4 regions of the Streptomyces pactum genome follow, and region 4 is predicted to be linked to each of the others. Evidence: riboswitches for the same ligand, from Rfam matches in the RefSeq annotation. Region 4 holds a riboswitch; each other region holds the start of a gene.
What was found. A riboswitch is a leader RNA that binds a small molecule or an ion and turns the genes downstream of it on or off. The one in region 4 is predicted to bind cyclic di-AMP.
Positions count from the first base shown of each region.

Region 1: it holds a riboswitch for cyclic di-AMP, as region 4 does, so the genes downstream of both, B1H29_RS09560 (M23 family metallopeptidase) here and B1H29_RS21965 (transglycosylase family protein) in region 4, are expected to answer to the same signal.
Region 2: it holds a riboswitch for cyclic di-AMP, as region 4 does, so the genes downstream of both, B1H29_RS15395 (transglycosylase SLT domain-containing protein) here and B1H29_RS21965 (transglycosylase family protein) in region 4, are expected to answer to the same signal.
Region 3: it holds a riboswitch for cyclic di-AMP, as region 4 does, so the genes downstream of both, B1H29_RS05400 (M23 family metallopeptidase) here and B1H29_RS21965 (transglycosylase family protein) in region 4, are expected to answer to the same signal.

Region 1 is NZ_CP019724.1:2,356,401-2,361,726, forward strand. Features, by position in the region: gene B1H29_RS09540 (GNAT family N-acetyltransferase) at 1-1,190, opposite strand, end outside; gene B1H29_RS09550 (HPr family phosphocarrier protein) at 1,391-1,672, shown strand; gene B1H29_RS09555 (GntR family transcriptional regulator) at 1,803-2,498, opposite strand; gene B1H29_RS09560 (M23 family metallopeptidase) at 2,701-3,465, opposite strand; cyclic di-AMP (ydaO/yuaA leader) riboswitch at 3,478-3,639, opposite strand; gene B1H29_RS09565 (M16 family metallopeptidase) at 3,831-5,219, opposite strand; gene B1H29_RS09570 (M16 family metallopeptidase) at 5,216-5,326, opposite strand, start outside.
Region 2 is NZ_CP019724.1:3,714,166-3,719,491, reverse strand. Features, by position in the region: gene B1H29_RS15410 (glycosyltransferase) at 1-656, opposite strand, end outside; gene B1H29_RS15405 (GNAT family N-acetyltransferase) at 685-1,770, opposite strand; gene B1H29_RS15400 (HAD family hydrolase) at 2,045-2,854, shown strand; gene B1H29_RS15395 (transglycosylase SLT domain-containing protein) at 2,851-3,351, opposite strand; cyclic di-AMP (ydaO/yuaA leader) riboswitch at 3,357-3,524, opposite strand; gene B1H29_RS15390 (polyprenyl synthetase family protein) at 4,213-5,223, shown strand.
Region 3 is NZ_CP019724.1:1,264,993-1,270,318, reverse strand. Features, by position in the region: gene B1H29_RS05420 (aspartate aminotransferase family protein) at 1-132, shown strand, start outside; gene B1H29_RS05415 (helix-turn-helix domain-containing protein) at 224-874, shown strand; gene B1H29_RS05410 (DUF6126 family protein) at 871-993, shown strand; gene B1H29_RS05405 (tyrosine-protein phosphatase) at 1,003-1,800, opposite strand; cyclic di-AMP (ydaO/yuaA leader) riboswitch at 2,223-2,382, shown strand; gene B1H29_RS05400 (M23 family metallopeptidase) at 2,385-3,353, shown strand; gene B1H29_RS05395 (SGNH/GDSL hydrolase family protein) at 3,558-4,343, shown strand; gene B1H29_RS05390 (TetR/AcrR family transcriptional regulator) at 4,551-5,171, opposite strand; gene B1H29_RS05385 (carboxymuconolactone decarboxylase family protein) at 5,246-5,326, opposite strand, start outside.
Region 4 is NZ_CP019724.1:5,148,030-5,153,355, reverse strand. Features, by position in the region: gene B1H29_RS21980 (DUF501 domain-containing protein) at 1-142, opposite strand, end outside; gene B1H29_RS21975 (FtsB family cell division protein) at 192-674, opposite strand; gene eno (phosphopyruvate hydratase) at 817-2,097, opposite strand; gene B1H29_RS21965 (transglycosylase family protein) at 2,390-3,124, opposite strand; cyclic di-AMP (ydaO/yuaA leader) riboswitch at 3,128-3,294, opposite strand; gene B1H29_RS21960 (transglycosylase family protein) at 3,478-4,563, opposite strand; gene B1H29_RS21955 (cytochrome P450 family protein) at 4,707-5,326, opposite strand, start outside.

The DNA.
Region 1 (5,326 bases), 2.8 Mb from region 4:
GACAGCAGGGCGATGCCGATGGCGCCGGACTGGGCGAACAGGCCGATCCGGCCGGGGCGCGGCGTCTCGGGGGCGAGGGAGGCGTTGAGCCGCACATCCGGGGAGGTGTTGATGATCCCGAAGGCGTTGGGTCCGATGATCCGCATGCCGTACGTGCGCGCCTGGCGCACGAGGGCGCGCTGGCGTTCACGTCCCTCGGGGCCGCTGTCGGCGTACCCGGCGGAGATCACGACGAGGCCCTGCACGCCGTGCTCACCGCACTCGGTGACGACCCCGGGCACGTGCTCGGCGGGCACGGTGACGACGGCGAGGTCGACGGGGCCGTCGATGTCGCGCACCGAGCGGCGGGCGGGCACCTGGTCGAGTTCCCTCAGGTCCTCGGGGAAGGCCTTGTTCACGGCGTACAGCCGGCCGGTGTAGCCCGCGTCCCGGATGTTGCCGAGGATGCTGCGGCCGACGCCTCCCGGTGTGCGGCCGGTGCCGATGACCGCCACCGAGCCCGGCTGCAACAGCCGCTGAACGGAACGCGCCTCCGCGCGGTGCTCGCGCGCGTACTGCACGGCGAGCGAGCGGTCGGTGGGTTCGAGGTCGAATTCCAGCCGGACCACGCCGTCCTCGAAGCTGCGCTTCTGGGTGTACCCGGCGTCCATGAACACTTTGATCATCTTGGTGTTGGCGGGCAGTACCTCGGCGGCGAAGCGGCGGATGTCGCGCTCGCGGGCGACGGCGGCGATGTGTTCCAGCAGCGCGGAGGCGACGCCGCGTCCCTGGTGGGCGTCCTGGACGAGGAAGGCGACCTCGGCCTCGTCGGAGACGGGAGGGGCGGGCGCGACGGGCCCTCCGGAAGGAGTGGTGGCGGGCGGCGGATGGGACGAGGCGGGTGTTCCGCCGGCGCCGATCCGGTCGTAGCGTACGGTGGCGATGAACTCGCCGCCGATGGTGGCCGCGAGTCCCACCCGGTCCACAAAGTCGTGGTGCGTGAAGCGGTGGACGTCCTTGGCGGACAGGCGAGGGTACGGCGCGAAGAAGCGGTAGTACTTCGACTCGTCGGAGACCTGCTCGTAGAAGCTGACCAGGCGCTCGGCGTCATCAACGGTGATGGGGCGGACGCGCGCGGTGCCGCCGTCGCGCAGCACCACGTCGGCCTCCCAGTGGGCGGGGTACTCGTGCCGGTCCGACGAGGTCTGCATGGGCCCCAGAGTACGGCTCGCGTACGACAACGGCGCGAGGCAGTCTGTGGAGGACGGAAGGTCGGGCCGAGGCCGCGGTCCGACGACCACACGGGACGGCGCACGGTGCCGTACACCCACGCTTCACGATATGGGAAACTGGTCTAGACAAGACTGGTCTAGACAACATGAAACCTTGAACACCTGAAGGGCAGCATCACATGGCTGAGCGCCGCGTCAACGTCGGCTGGGCCGAGGGTCTCCACGCCCGCCCCGCCTCCATCTTCGTCCGAGCCGCCACGGCCACAGGCGTCCCGGTGACGATCGCCAAGGCCGACGGTTCCCCCGTCAACGCGGCCTCCATGCTGGCCGTCCTCGGCCTCGGCGCCCAGGGCGGCGAGGAGATCGTCCTCGCCGCCGACGCCGAGGGCGCGGACGCCGCCCTGGACCGGCTCGCGAAGCTGGTCTCCGAGGGGCTCGAGGAACTCCCCGAAACCGTCTGACAACGGCAGCACGAAAGGCCCGCCCGGAAAACTGGGCGGGCCTTTCGCTTTCCACTTTCCAATCGCTCACCTTTTGAAGGCAGCAGAAAGCGACCCCCGCTTTTCCCTCTCTTTGTATACGGTGCCCGTGTTAATACCGCAGGCTCGGAGTGTTTACGGCACGTTGCGAGTTCCTCACACGTTCCGCCCGTCCCCCGCCGGAGGAGAATCGCAGCCTGTGCGCCGACGTCGACCGCTCGGTGTGCAGCGTCATGAGCGCACGCGCGCGCTCGCCGTCGCCCCGGGCCACCGCGTCGACGATCGCACCGTGCTCCGCCCAGTTCTCCACGGGCCCGGCCGGCGGCTCCACGGCGTACATCCAGGCGATCTTGTGGCGCAGTTGGGCCAGCATGGCCGTCAGGGAAGGGCTGCCGACGGACTGGGCGAGGGTGTCGTGGAACCAGCCGTCCAGTGAGCGCAGGTCCTCGCTGTTGCCCTGCCTGGCGCGTTCCCGTCCGAGCCTGACCAGCCCGCGGAGCACCTTGAGGTGCGCCTCGGTGCGGCGCCGGGCGGCCCGGGATGCGCCCAGGGGTTCAAGGAGCATGCGCGTCTCCAGGAGGTCGGCGGCCTCCTGCTCGGTGGGTTCCGCGACGCACGCGCCCGCGTGCCGCCGTGTCACCACGAAGCCCTCGGCCTCCAGCGTGCGCAGGGCCTCACGGACGGGGACGCGGGAGACGCCGTAGCGGCGGGCCAGGAGTTCCTCGGTCAGCCGGCTGCCTCGCCCGTGGACGCCGGTGACGATGTCGTCCCGGATCGCCGTGCACACCGAATGCGCCGGAATACGCATGCCCGACCTCCGACTTAATCCCCGTGAAACGTCGACCATTGACGTGTGTTCAGTGACTCTAGGGCAATCACGCGGATATTCCGACGGCGAGGCGGATTTCATGGACATTTTTTGGGACGACGGCGGTACCGGAGCCGCGGCCGGAAACCGCGAAAGCCCCGGCTCGTGAAGCCGGGGCTCTCGGGTGCCGCACCGTCCGTCGTCAGAGGTTGACGCCGTGGGAGCGGAGATACGCGAGGGGGTCCATGTCCGAGCCGTACTCGGGGCTCGTGCGAGCCTCGAAGTGCAGGTGCGGTCCGGTGACGTTGCCGGTGGCGCCGGAGAGGCCGATCTGCTGCCCGGGGACGACCGACTGGCCGACCGAGACGCCGATGGACGACAGGTGGCCGTACTGCGTGTACGTACCGTCGTGCATCTTGATGACGACCTGGTTGCCGTACGCCCCGCCCCAGCCGGCCTCCACGACGGTGCCGACGCCGACCGCGTGGACGGTGGTACCGCTGGAGGCGTGGAAGTCGATGCCGGTGTGGCTGCCGGAGGACCACAGGGAGCTGCCCGCCTGATAGGCGGTGGAGACGTAGGACGCGGTGATCGGCGACACGAAGGTGTTGAGCCGCTTGCGCTCCGCCTCACGTGCGGCGCGCTCCTTGGCCTCGCGCGCCTGCTCGGCCGCCTCGGCCGCCCGCTCGCGCGCGGCCTCCTGGGCCGCCTCACGGGCGGCGGCGTGCAGTGCCGCCCGCTCCTGGGCGGTGGCCTGGGCGTCGATCTCGTCGGCTATGGAGTCGCCGATGGTGATGACCGGGGTGAGTCCGCTCTGCTCCGCCTCGGACTCGGCGGCGAGCGCCGGAGCCGCGAGGGTGCCGACGACGCCGGTGGTGGCGAGGGCCGCGACACCCGCCGCGCGGGCGGTGGTGCGGTGCACCCGGCTGGGACGGCGGTGCTTCCCGGTGGCGCGCGTGAACGCCATGTAGAGGCTGGTCCTTTCCTTCCCTCTCGCCTACCGGGTTAGCTGACGGGTTCGGAGGTGGAAGGTCTCCTACGGACCCCCTCGCTGCGCGCGGGCGTCCGATTCACCCCAGGGACTGCATGGGTCCCCGGCTCCCCTGGCTCGCGCCGTACGGGGACTCGGCGATGACTGTCCGGTGCCGCGGATGCGGCGCACTGCCTGACGAACAGCCCGGATGACGCTAAACGCGGCTGTCTTCAATCCTCAAACGCAACAAGCTTTTTGTAGCGCACGCCACAGGGCAGACGGGCAGCCTCTCCCCCAATTCGGACAAATGGCGGCCCTGGTGACACTCGGGTCACCAGGGCCGCCACGCGCGCGTGCCGCTACTCGGCCGCCACCACGGTGACTTCACCGATACCGAGGGCCTCGACGGGCTCCTTGATCTGTGCCGCGTCGCCGACGAGGACGGTGACCAGCCGGTCCACCGGGAAGGCGTTCACGACCGCCGCCGTGGCCTCCACCGTGCCCGTGGCGGCGAGTTGGCGGTACAGCGTCGCCTGGTAGTCGTCGGGCAGGTGCTGCTCGACCTGGTCGGCCAGGGTGCTCGCCACGGCCGCCGCCGTCTCGTACTTCAGCGGCGCCACGCCCACCAGGTTCTGCACGGCCACGTCCCGCTCGGCGTCGGTGAGCCCCTCCGCGGCGAGCTTGCGCAGCACCGTCCACAGGTCGTCCAGGGCGGGACCCGTGTTGGGGGTGTCCACGGAGCCGCTGATGGCGAGCATGGCGGCGCCCGTGCCGTCGGGCGCGGAACGCAGGACCTGCCCGAACGCCCGTACGCCGTAGGTGTAGCCCTTCTCCTCGCGCAGGACGCGGTCCAGGCGCGAGGTGAGGGTGCCGCCGAGGCAGTACGTCCCGAGCACCTGCGCGGGCCACACCCGGTCGTGCCGGTCCGCGCCGGTGCGGCCGATGAGCAACTGGGTCTGGACGGCACCGGGCCGGTCCACGATGACGACCCGGCCGGTGTCGTCGGCGGTGATCGGGGCTACGGGCCGCGCCTCGGCCGCGGAGCCGGCCCACGCGCCCAGCGTCTCTCCGAGCAGCGCGTCGAGGTCGACGCCGGTGAGGTCGCCGACGACCACGGCGGTGGCCGTGGCGGGCCGGACGTGCTTCTCGTAGAAGGCCCGCACGGCCGCCGAGTCGATGCTCGCCACCGTCTCCTCGGTGCCCTGCCGCGGGCGCGACATGCGCGTGCCGGCCGGGAACAGCTCCTTGTACAGCTCCTTGGCCGCCCGGCGGGCGGGGTTGGCCAGCTCGTGCGGAATCTCGTCGAGCCGGTTCCGGACCAGCCGTTCGACCTCCCCGTCCGCGAAGGCGGGCGCCCTGAGGGCGTCGGCGACCAGGCCGAGGGCCTTGGCGAGGCGCGAGACGGGCACCTCCAGGCTCAGCCGGACGCCGGGGTGGTCTGCGTGTGCGTCCAGGGTCGCGCCGCAGCGCTCGAGCTCGGCGGCGAACTCCTCGGCGGAGTGCTTGTCCGTGCCCTCGGAGAAGGCGCGCGCCATGATCGTGGCGACACCGTCGAGACCGGTGGGCTCGGCGTCCAGGGGCGCGTCGAGGAGCACCTCCACGGCGACGACCTGCTGGCCGGGGCGATGGCAGCGCAGGACGGTGAGGCCGTTGCCGAGGCTGCCGCGCCCGGGGGCCGGGAACGCCCACGGCTTGGGCTCGCCGGCCTGCGGCTGGGCGTGGAATTCCATGGTGGCGAGCTCGGTCACTTGGCCGCCTCCTCGTTCTCGTCGGTGGCGTCGTTCGGGTCGGCTTCGGCGTCGTCGGCGGGGGCGGTCGGCTCGTAGACGAGCACCGCGCGGTTGTCGGGGCGCAG
Region 2 (5,326 bases), 1.4 Mb from region 4:
TCGTCGTCGGTGAAGGCGACCACCTCGCCCCGTACGGCCGCGAGGCCCCGGTTGTGGGCGATGGCGAGTCCGGGCACCGGTTCGCACAAGTACCGCACCCGCTCGCCGTACTTGCGCTCGACCAGTTCGCGGGTGTCCTCGGTCGCGGGCGCGTTGTCGACGACGACGATCTCGAAGTCCGGGTGGTCCTGCGCGAGCAGCGAGTCCAGCGCGCGGGCTAGCTGGTCCGCGCGTTCCCGGGTGGCGACCACGACGCTGGCGGAGGGCGGCGCGGGCAACGGCTCGGGCGGCTCCCCGCGCGGCAGCTCCCGGGCGAGCCCGGCCAGCACCTCGGTGGGATCCGCGCCCTCGGGCACCTGGCCGAGTACGGTGCCGACGGGTACCCCCGCCCGCCTGACCAGCAGGAAGACCGCACCGGACGTCACCGGAGCACTACCCGGCCCGGGTCTCAGCGCCGCCCCCTCCCTACCCTCGGCCACCGCCGTATCCTCGGCCCTCTCCGCAGCCTGGGCACCCTCCGTGATCTCGGTACCCTCCGTATCCTCGGCCCCGAGATCCAGCTCGGCGACCTGCACCGGCCCGATGCTCAGGAACCCCTCTATCTCCCGCTCCGTCTCCCGCCGTGTCTGCTGCCGCGCACGCCGCACACCGGCCATGCGCCCACCCCCTCGTGGTTGCCCTCCGTCATGACCGGCGCAGCCGGGCCGCGCCCCTCAACGTCCTTACCGCCAGCGACGCCAACCGGGGCCGGTCGCGTACGAAGCCGTGCGCGCGGCGGGCCGGCTCGCGACCGAGCCAGTGCAGCGCGGCACCCGCCCCCGCCCGCGTCGCCGCCCCCTCGTACACGGACAGGCCGCCGGTCTTCAGCGAGTCCTTGTACTCCGCCGCACCGCGCCCCATGTCGAGCATGCCGATGCCCTCGGCGGCGGCGGCCTGGGCCATCCGCAGATGCAGCACCAGCCCCGGTGAGTACTTGGCGAACTCGGGGTCGTACGCCGGGAACCAGCAGGCCATGACCGTCGCCGAGCGCAGTCCGAAGTGGGCGGCGACCGGCCGGCCGCCGGCGTAGAGCACGGACAGCGTGCCGGTGCACTCCGGCGCCCGGGTCCTGGCGAGCCGTCCGACGAGCCGGGTGATCCACTCCTGCGCGAACCGGTCCCGGCGTCCCGTCCTGCGGTACTGCGCCGACTTCCACTCCATGAGCGTGCGCAGCGCGGCCGGATCATGCTCGTCGAACACGAAGCGCACCTCCCCGGCCTGACGGCCGAGCCTGCGCTCCTTGGCGAGGGTGGTCTTCAGGAACTTCGGCGACCGGTCGCGCAGGGCGCTCTCGTACGCCTCGTATCCCTGCTCCACGTCGATGACGTAGGCGGTGTGCTCCTCGGCGGCGTGCGGCACGAACAGCCCCTGCTCCGCCTCGAGGTTGTCGAAGGCGAAGCTCGACAGGGAGCAGGCCCGCAGCAGTTCGCGGGTGTCCGGGGCGAGGCCCGGGCGCAGCACCGCGCCCTGGCAGTCCGAGACGCCGAGCCCGATCGCCCGGCCCTGGCCCAGAGGCCCGCGCTCGTGCGGCAGGAAACCGGCCGCCTCACCACCGTCGTACACCACCGCGACCCGCGCCCGCGGCCTTACCCGGCCCACGACGCCGGTGAACTCCGGTTCCATGAACGGATTGCGTGGTGCCGCCGACTTGGCGCGCAGCTCGCGCCAGCGCTCCCGTTCCCCCTCGCCCAGTTCCTCCGGCCTGAGCACGCGCACACGTCCGCTGTTCAACCCGACCCCCCGATCAAGTCCCCCTGGACAGAAGGAAGGTACCCCCGGGGACGGCCCGGCCGGTAGGTAGCGGACCATGTTGTTGCCAACCGGTGCACAGGCCCTTAACCGGCCTTAGCCGATGAAGCCGATGATGTGCCAGGTTTCGGACACGAACGTGCGTCCTCGTGCGCACTTGTGCCGTACTCGTGCGGACTCGTGCCTACCTCGCGCGTCCTCGTTCGGAAGCGATCGTGGGTGAGTCGGACAGGTGCGGTGTCCGTATTCTCTGATCATGGACCGCACCGCTTATTCACTCGTCGCCACCGACCTCGACGGCACGCTGCTCCGCGGCGACGACACCGTGTCCGACCGGTCGCTGGCCGCACTGGCGCGGGTGGCCGGAGCCGGTGCGCGGCACCTGGTGGTGACCGGGCGGCCGGCACCCCGGGTGCGGTCCCTGCTCGACCGCCTCGGCTGCACCGGGCTCGCGGTGTGCGGCCAGGGCGCGCAGGTGTACGACGCCGGAGAGCACCGGATGCTGTGGTCGGTCACCTTGGACCGGGAGCTGGCCGAGACCGCGCTCGGCAAGATCGAGGCCGAGGTGGGGCAGGTGCACGCCGCGGTCGACCAGGACGGCGTCGACGGCCTGACGCTCATCGAGCCGGGGTACCTGATGCCCCATCCGACGCTGCCCGCGGTGCGGGTCGAGCGGCGCGACGCGTTGTGGAGCGCGCCGATCAGCAAGGTGCTCCTTCGCCACCCCGACCTGACCGACGACGAGTTGGCGGCGACGGCGCGCGCGGTGGTGGGCTCGCTCGCCACGGTCACGATGTCGGGGCCGGGAACGGTGGAGCTCCAGCCGTGCGGCATCACCAAGGCGACCGGCCTGGCGATGGCCGCCGAGCGCCTGGGGCTGGGCCGGCGGCGGACGATCGCCTTCGGCGACATGCCCAACGACATCCCCATGTTCGACTGGGCGGCCCACGGCGTCGCCATGGCCGGCGCCCACCCCGAACTCAAGGCGGTGGCCGACGAGATCACCACGACGAACGAGGACGACGGCGTGGCCGTCGTCCTCGAGCGGGTCTTCGGTACCTCTTAGTACGCGCCGAAGACGTTGTCGATCGAGCCGTACCGGTCGGCCGCGTAGTTGCAGGCGGCGGTGATGTTGGCGACCGGGTCGTACGGGTCCCAGGAGGTGCCCTCGACGTGGTACGCCTGGAAGGTCGGGTCGATCACCTGGAGCAGGCCCTTGGACGGGGTGCCGTTGATGGCGTTGATGTCCCAGTTGTTGATGGCGAGCGGGTTGCCCGACGACTCCCGCATGATGTTGCGGTGGATGCTGTCGTACGACCCGGGGATGCCGTGCTGCGCCATGATGTCGAGCGACTCACGGATCCAGCCGTCGAGGTTGTCCGGGTACGTCGTCGCCGCCGTGGTGGCGGTCGTGGCGGCCGTGGTGGCGGCCGGAGTGGCCGCGGAGGCGCTGGTGGCGCCGATGAGCGGCAGGGCGAGCACGGCGGCGCCGGTGCCGGCCACGGCGAGCTTCCGGGCGAGGCGGGCGGTGCGGGCGTGACGGTTCTGACCGTTGGCAGACATGCTTGAGTCCCTCTCCTTACGCCTGCGAGGTGAGCTGTCGGGTTCGGGCGGGGAGGTGCCCGGCCGGGCCCTGACGGGCACGGCTTCACCCCGAGCCGCTCCGGTGGTGACCGGTGCGGCGACTTACCTGGGTCCCCCGCTCCTGCCTGCGAGTTTGTTGGCGGATGACTGTGTGACCGGGCGGTGGCAGGATTCGGCGTCCGCCCGACAGGCCGGGAACGTATGCGAGAGCACATGTCCGAAACAAGTGCAGGAATCACCCAACGCGCCTGTTGACCTTGGTCTGGGGTGTTTGGTGCGCTTGATCCTTTGCGGCCGCCAAGGCTCAACTGGCTTGCGGCGCAAAGGGAGGGCACGGTCGGCGGCGGGGTTGCCTACAGGTGTGGAGGAGTGAGTCAACTCACTGACTCAACAAGAATGGCAAATCGGGCATTAGGGCCAATCGCGAGTCAATCGGCCGCAGAGTGGGAGGGCTTCGGGTGGCGACCGCCGGCCGGGCGGGTCCGCCGTCGCGCGCGCCCCCCTCTCCGGCCCCGCTCCGTCCGGTGTTTCCGTGTGCTGTGCGGGCATCCGTTCGGGGCGGGCGCGGAGCGAGCCGGGTGGGTGACGTATTCGGAGTGCGGGCCGTTGGGAGGAGTGATGTGATCTTCGTGGCGGATTCCGGCCCTGGTGATGTCGATCAATATGTGCTCATATCACCTGATCAAAAACATACTGTGCATGATCTGATACCGACCGGCCTGTAACGGTGGGCGCTAGCGGTGATCGAAAGGTGACCGGATACGCTGACTTGAGTGGTGGCAGCGACCTATCGACAAACCAGGTAATCGCCAGTAGACACCAGCAGACAGGAGACCCCTCGTGACCGTCGTCGGGCCGTTCGGGCTGAGCGTGCGGGACCAGGCTCTGGAAGCCGATGTCCAGGCCGGATTGGTTGCGGTCGAGGAAGGGTTGCTTGAGGCAACCAAAAGTGAGGTTCCGTTCATCACGGAGGCCGCCCAGCACCTGGTGCGGGCCGGCGGTAAACGATTTCGGCCACTGCTGGTGATGCTCTCCGCCCAGTTCGGCGACCCCTACGCCCCCGGCATCGTGCCCTCGGCCGTCGTCGTGGAGCTGACCCACCTCGCCACCCTCTACCACGACGACGTGATGGACGAGGCCGCCGTGCGGCGCGGCGTGGCCAGTGCCAACACCCGCTGGGGCAACTCGGTAGCGGTCCTCACCGGCGACTTCCTGTTCGCCCGCGCCTCGCAGATCCTCGCCGACCTCGGGCCCGAGGCGGTCCGCGTGCAGGCCCTGGCGTTCGAGCGGCTGGTCACCGGCCAGATCCTGGAGACGGCGGGGCCGCAGGACGGCCGGGACCCGGTCGACCACTACCTGGACGTGCTGGGCGGCAAGACGGGCTCGCTGGTGGCGGTCTCCTGCCGGTTCGGCGCGATGATGTCCGGCGCCGACGAGACGGTCGTGGACGTGCTGACCCAGTACGGCGAGCGGCTCGGCGTCGCCTTCCAGCTCGCGGACGACGTCCTGGACATCGCCTCCGACTCGCGCGAGTCGGGGAAGACGCCCGGGACCGACCTGCGCGAGGGCATCCCGACCCTCCCGGTGCTGCGGCTGCGCGAGCGGGCGGCCCGGCTGGGGCTCGCCGAGGACATCGCGCTGTGCGAGCTGCTGGACTCCGACCTGAGCGACGACGCGCGGCACGCGGAGGCGCTGCGCCTGCTGCGCGCCCACCCCGCGCTGGAGCAGGCGCGGCGGGACACGGTCCGGTACGCCAAGGACGCCCGGGCGGCGCTGGCCCCGCTCAGGGAGTGCGAGGCGAAGTCCGCGCTGGTGGAGCTGTGCGACGCCGTGGTGCACCGGGCCGGCTGAGCACCCGGCAGCGCGTCCCGCCCGCCCCCTTCAGGCCGGGAGCGTCCGACCGTGCACCTCGCCTCCTGTGGGCGGAGAGTGTCCGGCGTGCGCACCCCGTCTC
Region 3 (5,326 bases), 3.9 Mb from region 4:
ATCATCGACACGGCGGACGCGGACCGGTTCGTCGACGCCTTCACCGAGGTGATGGACGACGCGCACAACGGCGGCGGCCTGCTGTGGGACTTCGGGAAGACCCTGGTCAGGCAGGCGGTGGCCAATCGTTAGGAGTCACCGGCCGCCGCCTTCGGCCGCGTGCCGTCTTTGCCTCTGAGGCAAGAAAATTGCCCAGCGGGCAAGTTTCGGGCTGAATGGAGGCATGACCTCTCCTGAGACCGGTCCGCCGTCGCCGGACGCGCCGGCGGACGCGGTGTCCGTCGTGGCGCCCCAGTTGCGTGCCCTGCGGCGCCGGGCCGCCCTCACCCTGGAGACGGCGGCCGGTGCGGCCGGGCTGTCGCCCGCCCACCTCTCCCGCCTGGAGACCGGGCAGCGCCAGCCCTCACTGCCGATGCTGCTCTCCCTCGCCCGGGTCTACGGTACGACCGTCTCGGAGCTGCTCGGCGAGACGGCCGCCGACCGGGACGCCGTCGTGCGCGCCGACGCCATGGAGCCGACCTTCGCGGGCGGCTGGACGTACTGGCAGGCCGGCGGCGCCGGTCGCGGTATGCAGGCCCTGCGGGTCCGTGTGCCGCACGGCTCGCAGGGCGACATCGTGCGGGTGCACCCCGGCGAGGAGTGGCTGTACGTGTTGCGGGGCCGGCTGCGGCTGCGCCTCGGGGACACCGTGCACCCGCTGGGTCCGGGCGACGGCGCGCACTTCGACTCGCTGACCCCGCACCGGATCGCCGCCCAGGACGCCGACGGGGTCGAGCTCCTCTTCGTCCACACCCTGCTGCAGAGCCCGACGGCCGCACTGTGCCTGGGACCGGCCACCACGCCGGTCCACCCCGCCCCCGGAGGAACGCCATGAACCTGCAGGAGAAGTTCCCGCGCGCCCTGTGGGTGCGGCTCTTCATCTACCTCATCGTGGGGCACGTCTTCGCGGCCTTCATCTACCTGCTCTTCGAGGTCGGCGCCAACAGCCGGTGAGCCGGTGGCTCAGTCCAGCATCCGCTCGCGCAGCCGCTCCCGGGTCTCCGGGGTGACCCGCAGGCCCTTCTCCAGGTAGGCGTCGACTCCGCCCCAGGTCTCCTCGACGGTCTCGAAGGCCGCCGCCAGGTACTCGGCGCGCGCATCGAAGAGGGGGCTGAGCAGCTCCATGACCTCGGGGGAGTAGGCCGAGGCGGCGGAGCCGCTGCGGCGCACCTTGTAGCGGCGGTGCGCGGCGTTCGACTTGAGGTAGTCGTCGACGACGGCCTCGCGCTCGACGCCCAGGGCGAGCAGGGTGACCGCGATCGACAGGCCCGCGCGGTCCTTGCCGGCCGCGCAGTGCATCAGGGCGGGGACGCTGTCCTCGGCGAGCGCGTGCAGTACCCGGGAGTGCTCCGCCGTGCGCTCCTTGATGATCATGCGGTAGGACTCGATCATCCGGTTCACGCCCTTGCCGTCCGCCAGGATCCCGCGTAGCTGGTCGAGGTCGCCGTCGCGGACCATCTTCCAGAACTCGGCGCCGTCGGCCGGATCGCTCAGCGGCAGGTTCACGTTGCGTACACCCGGCAGCTCGACGTCCGGGCCGTCGAGCTTCTGGTCGGCGGCGTTGCGGAAGTCGAAGACGGTGTGCAGGCCCAGCGAGGCCAGGAACGCGGCGTCCTCCCCGGTGGCGTGCGCGAGGTGACCACTGCGGAACAGCACGCCCTGTCGCACCCGCCGCCCGTCGACGGTCGGCAGTCCGCCCACGTCACGGAAGTTGCGCACGCCGGCCAGCTCGGGTTCGGTCGACGGGACCTGCTGCGTCACGGGGGCTCCTCCCACTCCGCCCCGCCGGCGCTGCTCGCCGACGGGCACCACTCGACGATACGGCACGACCCCGGGGCCCAGGGGGCGAAGTCGCCCGACTGCGACACTTCTGCGCCTTCTGTCCGAATCGGCACCTTCATTCCAACTAGCGCTGTAATAAAAGGGACTGGGGAGGCGTCGCGTGAGCAGCGTCATATACGTGACCGTGCGTTGCTCGTCATGCTCACGTAATCCAGCCGGTTTTCCAGGCTGTTCGCCTGAAAAGCGCCCCGTGAATCGACGGAGGGTGACCGGTGATTCCCGTAAAGGATCAATCGGGACACCCGCCGACGGAACCCCTCGCTTGTCCCTGTGCGTCTTGGTCCCTTACGTTCACCACCGATCCGGACGGACGCCTAATCCTGCCGCCGACCGGAGCCAGCACTCATCCACCACCCGTACACGGCAGGAGCGGGGGACCCACAGGTACAACCGCCTGTTCCGGTTCCCGGAACGGCTTGGGGTAAAGCCGCGTCTCGGCGCGGCCGGGCATCTCCAGCTCGCACCCGACAGCTCACCTCGTAGGCGCCGGAGAGGAATTCGCCATGCCCGCGAAGGGTAAGCACCGCCGTACCAGGGCCATGCGCCTGACCCGCACCATCGCCGTCGCCGGAACCGGTGGCGCCGCGCTCGCGCTCCCGCTGATGGGTGCCGCCAGCGCCCAGGCCGCTCCCGCGCAGTCCGTTTCCGAGCAGGCCGTGCACTCCATACCGACGGCCGCGAAGAAGGCCGCCGGCGGCAGCGCCGAGAAGAACTCGGACTCGCGGACGTACACCGTCAAGAGCGGTGACTACCTCTCGAAGATCGCCGACGAGCAGGACGTCGACGGCGGCTGGAAGAAGCTGTACTCGGACAACCGCGAGGCCGTCGGCTCGGACCCGTCGCTGATCCACCCGGGCCTGAAGCTCTCGATCGGCGAGCGGGCCGCCGAGTCCGCCCCGTCGTCCTCCGCCGAGTCGGAGAAGCCGGCGGCCGAGAAGCCCGCCGCGCCCGAGAAGCCGTCCGCCGAGAAGTCGGAGTCCGCCGAGAAGTCGTCGGACGCCGCGAAGACCTCCTCCTCCTCCTCGGACTCCTCGGACACGAGCGCCCAGTCCGCCGGCACCACCAGCGGCTTCACCTCGCCCGTCCCGGGCGGCGCCGTCGGTACCCCGTACCACCAGACGGGCAGCATGTGGTCCAGCGGTTACCACACCGGCACGGACTTCGTCGTCCCGACCGGCACCTCGCTCAAGGCCGTCGGCGCGGGCACCGTCGTCTCCGCCGGCTGGGGCGGCGCGTACGGCAACCAGGTCGTCATCCAGCTCGCCGACGGCCACTACGCCCAGTACGCCCACCTGTCCTCGCTCTCCGTCTCCGCCGGTCAGTCCGTGACGGCGGGTCAGCAGGTCGGCCTCTCGGGCGCCACCGGCAACGTGACCGGCCCGCACCTGCACTTCGAGATCCGCACCACGCCGGACTACGGCTCGGACGTGGACCCGATCGCGTACCTGCGCTCGCACGGCGTCTCCCTCTGACGAGGGTTTCGCGCGCAGTTCCCGCGCCACCGAAGGCCGGACCCCGATCCCCGGGTCCGGCCTTCGGCGTATTCCGGAATTGACGAACACTTTAGGCGTGGTCTTTCTCACCGACCGTCAAGCCGTTCCTACGGTCGCGTAGGTCACATTCAAGGTGAATCATGGGCCGACGTGGCAGACGATTCGAAGAGTGACAGCAGAGAAGTGATCGGGTCGTACGTGGCGGTGGGGGACAGCTTCACCGAGGGCGTCGGCGACCCCGGCCCCGACGGGGCGTTCGTCGGCTGGGCCGACCGGTTCGCCGTGCTGCTGGCCGACCGGCGCCCCGAGGGCGACTTCAGGTACACGAACCTCGCCGTGCGCGGCAGGCTCCTCGACCAGATCGTGGCGGAACAGGTCCCGCGGGTCGCCCGACTCGCGCCCGACCTGGTCTCGTTCGCGGCGGGCGGCAACGACATCATCCGGCCCGGTACCGATCCGGACGAGGTGGCCGAGCGGTTCGAGCGTGCGGTGGCCGCGCTGACCGCCGCGGCCGGCACCGTCCTGGTGACCACCGGCTTCGACACCCGCGGGGTGCCCGTCCTCAGGCATCTGCGCGGAAAGATCGCCACGTACAACGGTCACGTCCGGGCCGTCGCCGACCGCTACGGCTGCCCGGTGCTCGACCTGTGGTCGCTCCGGAGCGTCCAGGACCGCAGGGCGTGGGACGCCGACCGGCTGCACCTGTCGCCGGAGGGCCACACGCGCGTGGCGCTGCGCGCGGGCCAGGCCCTCGGCCTGCGCGTCCCGGCCGACCCGGACCAGCCCTGGCCGCCGCTGCCGCCCCGCGGCACCCTGGGCGTCCGGCGCGACGACGTGCACTGGGCACGCGAGTACCTGGTGCCGTGGATCGGACGCCGGCTGCGCGGCGAGTCCTCCGGCGACCACGTGATCGCCAAGGGGGCGCTGTCGCCGGACGACATCAAGGTGCGGATCGCGGCGGTGGCCTGACAGGGGGGGGCACGGGCGGTCGGCGCGGTGCGCGTGGTCCGTGCCGGCCGTCGCCCCGCCGTCGTCGCCGAGGCCGTGCGCGCGGCACCTCGCGGGCTGTCGCGCCGGGGCCGGAGCGCGGACGAGGTCCGGGCGGTGGAACGCCGCGGGGCCGGGCGTCGGCACCACCTGGTCGCGGGTCGGGTCCCGGCCCGTGGGCGCGGGACCCTAGGGGCGCTGTGTGGTCAACGCCTCCCGTTCCAGGCCCAGTTCCCGGGCGAGCGCCTCGTCCATCCACGCGTGGGCCCGGGCCCGTGACACCGCGCCCGCGTACGACGTCAGTTGCACGGCCAGCCCGTCGAGCAGGGCGGTCAGGCGGAGGGCGGCGCCTTCGGGGTCCGGGCACGGGAACTCCCCGGCGGCCACGCCCTCGGCGACCACCTCGGCGATCGCCGCCTTCCACTGACGGTCCAGCTCCCGCGTGACCTCCCGCAGCGCGGGCTCCCGCAACGCCACCGCCCAGCCCTCGATCCACAGCCGCCAGCCCTTGGCCTGCCCGGTCGGGGCGTACCACCGCACGGCCGCCCGCAGCCGGCGCAGCGCCGACGTGCGTCGGCCGAGCAGTTTGCGCAGGTGGGCGAGGTCGTCCTCGGCGGCGTAGGTGAACGCGGCCGCGACCAGCTTCTCCTTCGTGGAGAAGTGGTAGAGCACCAGCGCGTTGCTGACACCGAGCGTGGCGGCCACGTCGGCGATGCGCAGCGCGGCCACGCCCCGCACCGATATCTGCTCGATGGCCGCGCGCAGCAGCTCCTCGCGCCGCTCCGTCACACTCAACCGGACTCTCCCCACGCCCGTCACCCTATACAGGCGCCCGGACAGGGCCGGACGCACCGTGCGGCGACGGCCGCTCCCGGCCCGGTGGCTCAGTCCGTCGTGGCGGCGGCCGCGGCCGCGGGGCCCGCGTCGGGCAGGTCGCAGGAGTCCTTGAAGCCCTGGCTGGTGAG
Region 4 (5,326 bases):
CCACGACGTCCGGCTGTCCGCAGGGGCAGCGGTGCGCGATGGCCCGCAGGCCGCGCGGGGGGCGCCCGAGCTGCTGCTTGAAGGCCTCGACGTCCGCGTCGGTGGGCTCGGTGCGCGGGGTGGTCGGCGGGGGAGTCTGCATGACTGTCTTCTGCTGGTCTTCCTGTTGAGTCACTGCCGGCGCGGTCGGTTCACGGCCGGCGGGCGGCGGCGTCGGCCTTGTCGACCCCGTCCCAGACGTTCCGGTACCAGGGGCGGTCGGCCCCGCCGGCCTCGGCGCGGGCCTGCTTGGCCGCGTCCGGGTCGACGACGACGAACCCCGTCTCCCCCGGCATCACGTAGTGCAGCCGCAGCCGGATCTGCTGTTCGGCGTAGGCGTCGTCCTGCCAGCGCGCCTTGAGGTCGCGCAGGTCCTCGACTCGGTCACGGGTCTCCTGCTGCTCCCGCCGCAGGTCGGCGATCTCGGCGCGCTGGGCGACGTACTGCCGTATCGGGTAGGCGAGCGCCACGACGAGGGAGCAGAGCACCATCGCGAGCAGCGCGGCCCGGCCGGTCAGCCGGGAGCGGCGGGCCTGGCGCTTGGTCTGCGAGCGGTAGACCCGGGCCGCGGTCTGTTCCCCGATGATCCGGATCCTGGTCGCGGTGGAGAAACGGTCCCGGTCCTTCACCGCCATGTCCCCGCCTCCCGTCCACCTTCATGCGTCGCGTCCTGCGTCGTCATACGTCGTCATGGCCGTCATACGTGCGTACGTCCCCGCACACGGTACGGGACCGGGTACGGGGACGTACGTACGACGCTTCCTGCAAGAGCGGTACTCAGCCCTTGAAGCGGGGGAACGCGCTGCGGCCGGCGTACACCGCGGCGTCGTCGAGGATCTCCTCGATGCGCAGGAGCTGGTTGTACTTGGCGACGCGCTCGGAGCGGGCCGGGGCACCGGTCTTGATCTGGCCGCAGTTGGTGGCGACGGCCAGGTCGGCGATGGTGACGTCCTCGGTCTCGCCGGAGCGGTGGGACATCATGCACTTGAAGCCGTTGCGCTGGGCCAGCTCCACGGCGTCCAGGGTCTCGGTCAGCGAACCGATCTGGTTCACCTTGACCAGCAGGGCGTTGGCGGCGCCCTCGTCGATGCCGCGGGCCAGGCGCTCCGGGTTGGTGACGAACAGGTCGTCGCCGACGATCTGGACCTTGTCGCCCAGCTTGTCGGTGAGGGCCTTCCAGCCGTCCCAGTCGTCCTCGAACAGCGGGTCCTCGATGGAGACCAGCGGGTACGCCGCGACCAGCTCGGCGTAGTACTCGGTCATCTCGGCGGCCGTGCGCTCCTTGCCCTCGAAGGTGTAGGAGCCGTCCTTGTAGAACTCGGACGCGGCGACGTCGAGCGCGAGGGCGATCTGCTCGCCGGGGGTGTAGCCGGCCTCCTTGATCGCCTCGAGGATGAGGTCGAGGGCCTCGCGGTTCGAGCCGAGGTTCGGGGCGAAGCCGCCCTCGTCGCCGAGGCCGGTGGCCAGGCCCTTGTTCTTCAGGACCTTCTTCAGCGTGTGGTAGACCTCGGCGCCCCAGCGCAGGGCCTCGGAGAAGGACTCCGCGCCGATCGGGGCGATCATGAACTCCTGGATGTCCACGTTCGAGTCGGCGTGCGACCCGCCGTTCAGGATGTTCATCATGGGCACCGGCAGCAGGTGCGCGTTGGGGCCGCCCAGGTAGCGGAAGAGCGGCAGGTCGCTGGCCTCGGAGGCGGCGTGGGCCACGGCGAGCGAGACGCCGAGGATGGCGTTGGCGCCCAGCGAGCCCTTGTTGTCGGTGGCGTCCAGGTCGAACATGGCCTGGTCGATCAGGCGCTGCTCGGTGGCGTCGTAGCCGACGAGCTCCGGGCCGATCTGCTCGATGACGGCCAGGACGGCCTTCTCGACGCCCTTGCCCAGGTAACGGCCCGCATCGCCGTCACGCAGTTCGATGGCCTCGAAGGCGCCGGTGGAGGCGCCGGACGGAACGGCGGCACGACCCGTGCTGCCGTCGTCGAGGCCGACCTCGACCTCGACCGTGGGGTTGCCTCGGGAGTCCAGGATTTCCCGGGCTACGACGACGTCGATGGACGGCACGAGCATCTCCTTCTTCAATGTGACGCTTCGGTGTGACGCGCGGGCCCGCGGGACCGCAGCGGCTCTGCGGGACCGAGCCTAACCGGCTCCGGGCGATCGGCCAGCCGATCGCCCACCCGCTGGACAGAACCGAGAGTAAATTGTTTCCGAACGGAACAAAGACGTTTCCGGAAACCGGGGCGAGGTCGAGGGGAGGCCGGGGGGAGGCCGGAGCGTGGCCGAGGCGTAAAAAGCCCGTCCCGGTGCGTACGGGGGAACACGCACCGGGACGGGAGCAAGGGGGGACCGCCGTTTACTTCAGGTGGAGCTGCTGACCCGGGTAGATCAGGTCGGCGTCGTCGACGATGTCGTCGTTCAGCTTGAACAGCTTCGCCCAGCCGCCCTTGACGTCGTGCTCCTCGGCGATCGAGCTGAGGGTGTCGCCCTTGACGACCTTGTACTCGCCGTCGCCCTTCTCGACCTTCTTGCCGGTCGGGGTGGTGACGGTCTTCTTCTCGGCGGCCGGACGCTCGGCGGAGCGGGAGGCCTTCTGCTCGCTCTCGCGGCTGTCCGAGGAGCCGGAGGACTGCGCGGAGCCCGAGGACTGCGCGGAGCCGGAGGACTCGGACGAGCCGGACGAGTCGGAGCCGGCCGAGGAACCGCCGCCGGTGTACGCGGCGTTCGACAGACCGGTGCCGCAGACCGGCCAGGCACCCTTGCCCTGGCCCGCGAGCACCTTCTCGGCGATCTCGATCTGCTGCGCCTTGCTGGCCTGGTCGGCGGTGGCGGCGTACTGAGTGCCGCCGTAGCCGGCCCAGGTGGAGGCGGAGAACTGCAGACCGCCGTAGTAACCGTTGCCGGTGTTGATGGACCAGTTGCCGCCGGACTCGCACTGGGCGACGGCGTCCCACTCGGACGCGGTGGCGGCGGAGGCGTTGCCGGCCGCCATCAGCGGGGCGGCGACGGCGGCACCGGTGACACCGGCGACGGCGATGACACGGGTGGCCTTGGACGGACGGCGGTGCTTGCCCTTGCCGGAAAACAGCATGGTTGATCCCCTCACCGACGCCTGCGAGGTGAGCTGTCGGGTTCGGGCCGGTTGAGTTGCCCGGCCGGGTTCCTCACGGAACTCGGCTCCACCCCTAGCCGCTCCGGCACAACTGCCCGGTGCGGCACTTACCTTGGGTCCCCCGCTCCTGCCTTCGGCGCTTGACGCGACGACTGTTCCCGGACGGCCGCTGGCAGGATTCGGCGTTGCGGCAGCCGGGGCCCGCGATGGCGAGCGGTCACGACCGTAGACACGCACTCCGCGGATTTTCAAAGACGATCACGGCTTCTGAGACCTATCTCTCACGTGATCCAAAACGGACATACAGCCTCTAACCGTGACGCGAACTGCCCCTACTTTTCGCCCGATTCGCCCGTGACCGTGAGCGTCTGACCGGGCAGGATGTGGTCCGGGTCGGTGCCGACGACCTCCTTGTTGCCGGCGTACAGCGAGCGCCACCCGCCGTCGAGCTCGAGGGAGTCGGCGATACCCCAGAGACTGTCCCCGGAACGGACCGTGTACGAGCCGTCCACGACCTCCCGCGACTCGCCCTCACCGCGCGAGGCGTGCCGCCCGGACGACTCGGCGTCGCGGCCGTCCGCCGCGCCCTCGTCGGCGCTGCCGCCGCGGTGCTTGCCCGCCCCGGACTGCCCGGTGTCGGTGAGAGACGAAGAACCGTCACCCTGACCCGACTTGTCCGATTCGCCGACCCCCGCCTCCGGCGAGGCCGTCGGAGACGCGTCGGCACCCTGCGGACCGGCGCTCCCCGTGGGCTCGGATTCGGGCGACGTGTCGGACTTGGTCGAATCGTCCCCACTGTCCGACGTGGAGTCGGACGAGGACGACGAGGACGACGAGGGCGACGCAGCGGCTGAAGGGGTCGAGGGAGACGCGCCGGAACCGGGCTCCGACGACCCGGTCGAACCCGATGAGCCGTTCAGGCCGGACGAGCCGTTCAGGCCGGACGAGCCGGACGCGTCGGGGGCGTCCGACGCCTCGGGAGTTTCCGACCCCTCCGACGAGCCGTCACCCGTCGCACCCGTACCGCCGATGACGGAGCCCGAGTCGTCGCCCAGGCCCGCGAGCAGACCGCAGGTCGGCCAGTTGGCGATGCCCTGGTCCGCGTGTACCTTCTCGGCGATTCTTATCTGCTGGGAGCGACTGGCCTGGTCGGCGCTCGGCGCGTACTCCGTGCCGCCGTACCGCTCCCAGGCGTCCTGGGACAGTTGCAGGCCGCCGTAGTACCCGTTGCCGCTGTTCTGGCTCCAGGCGCCGCCGGTCTCGCACTCGGCTACGCGATCCCAGTTCGCCCCGTCGGCCGCGTGGGCGCCGGTGGCGCCGAGGAGCGGGATCGCGATGGCGGAGCCGGTCACTCCGGCGGCGACGACCAGGGCGGGAGCCTGGCGGGGGCGGCGGTGACGACCGTTCCCGGAGAGCATGCGACGACCTTTCACGAGACAGCGGGGAGCGCGCGGCGGGTGATGTTCGGCGCCACGCTGATTCGTGAACGTATAGGCAGATGATCGCTTGTCACAAGTTCATGCCGCGCAGATCACGTGAAGATCACAGAGTTGAGCGCGTGTCACTTTTGCGTCGGCGATGAACCGTTGTCCGCCGATGACGGGACGGGTGTGAACGACACGGGCAAGGTGCGCAGACCGCGCATGATGAGTCCGCCGCGCCAGCGCAGTTCGGCCGGGTCGGCGGCCAGGCGCAGATCGGGGAGGCGGGTGAGGAGCGTGGCGAGGGCGGTCTGCCCCTCCAGCCGGGCGAGCGGGGCGCCGAGACAGTAGTGGATGCCGTGGCCGTACCCGAGGTGCTGGCTGTCGCGGCGGGAGAGGTCCAGGGTGTCCGGGTCCGTGAACCGCTCCGGGTCCCGGTCGGCGGCGGCGAGGACGACGAGGACGGGGTCGCCGGCGGCGATGTCCTGCCCGCCGATGGTGAGCGGCCGGGTGGCGAAGCGCCAGGTGGCCAGCTCCACCGGGCCGTCGTAGCGCAGGAGTTCCTCGACGCCCGTCTCCAGCAGGGTGTGCTCGCCGGCGGCCAGGGACGTCTGCAGGCGGGCCCGCTGCCCGGGGTGGGTGAGCAGGGCGTACGTGCCGTTGCCGATGAGGTTGACCGTGGTCTCGAAGCCCGCGAAGAGCAGGATGAAGGCCATCGCCGCGGCCTCGTTCTCGGTGAGGTGTTCACCGTGGTCGGAGG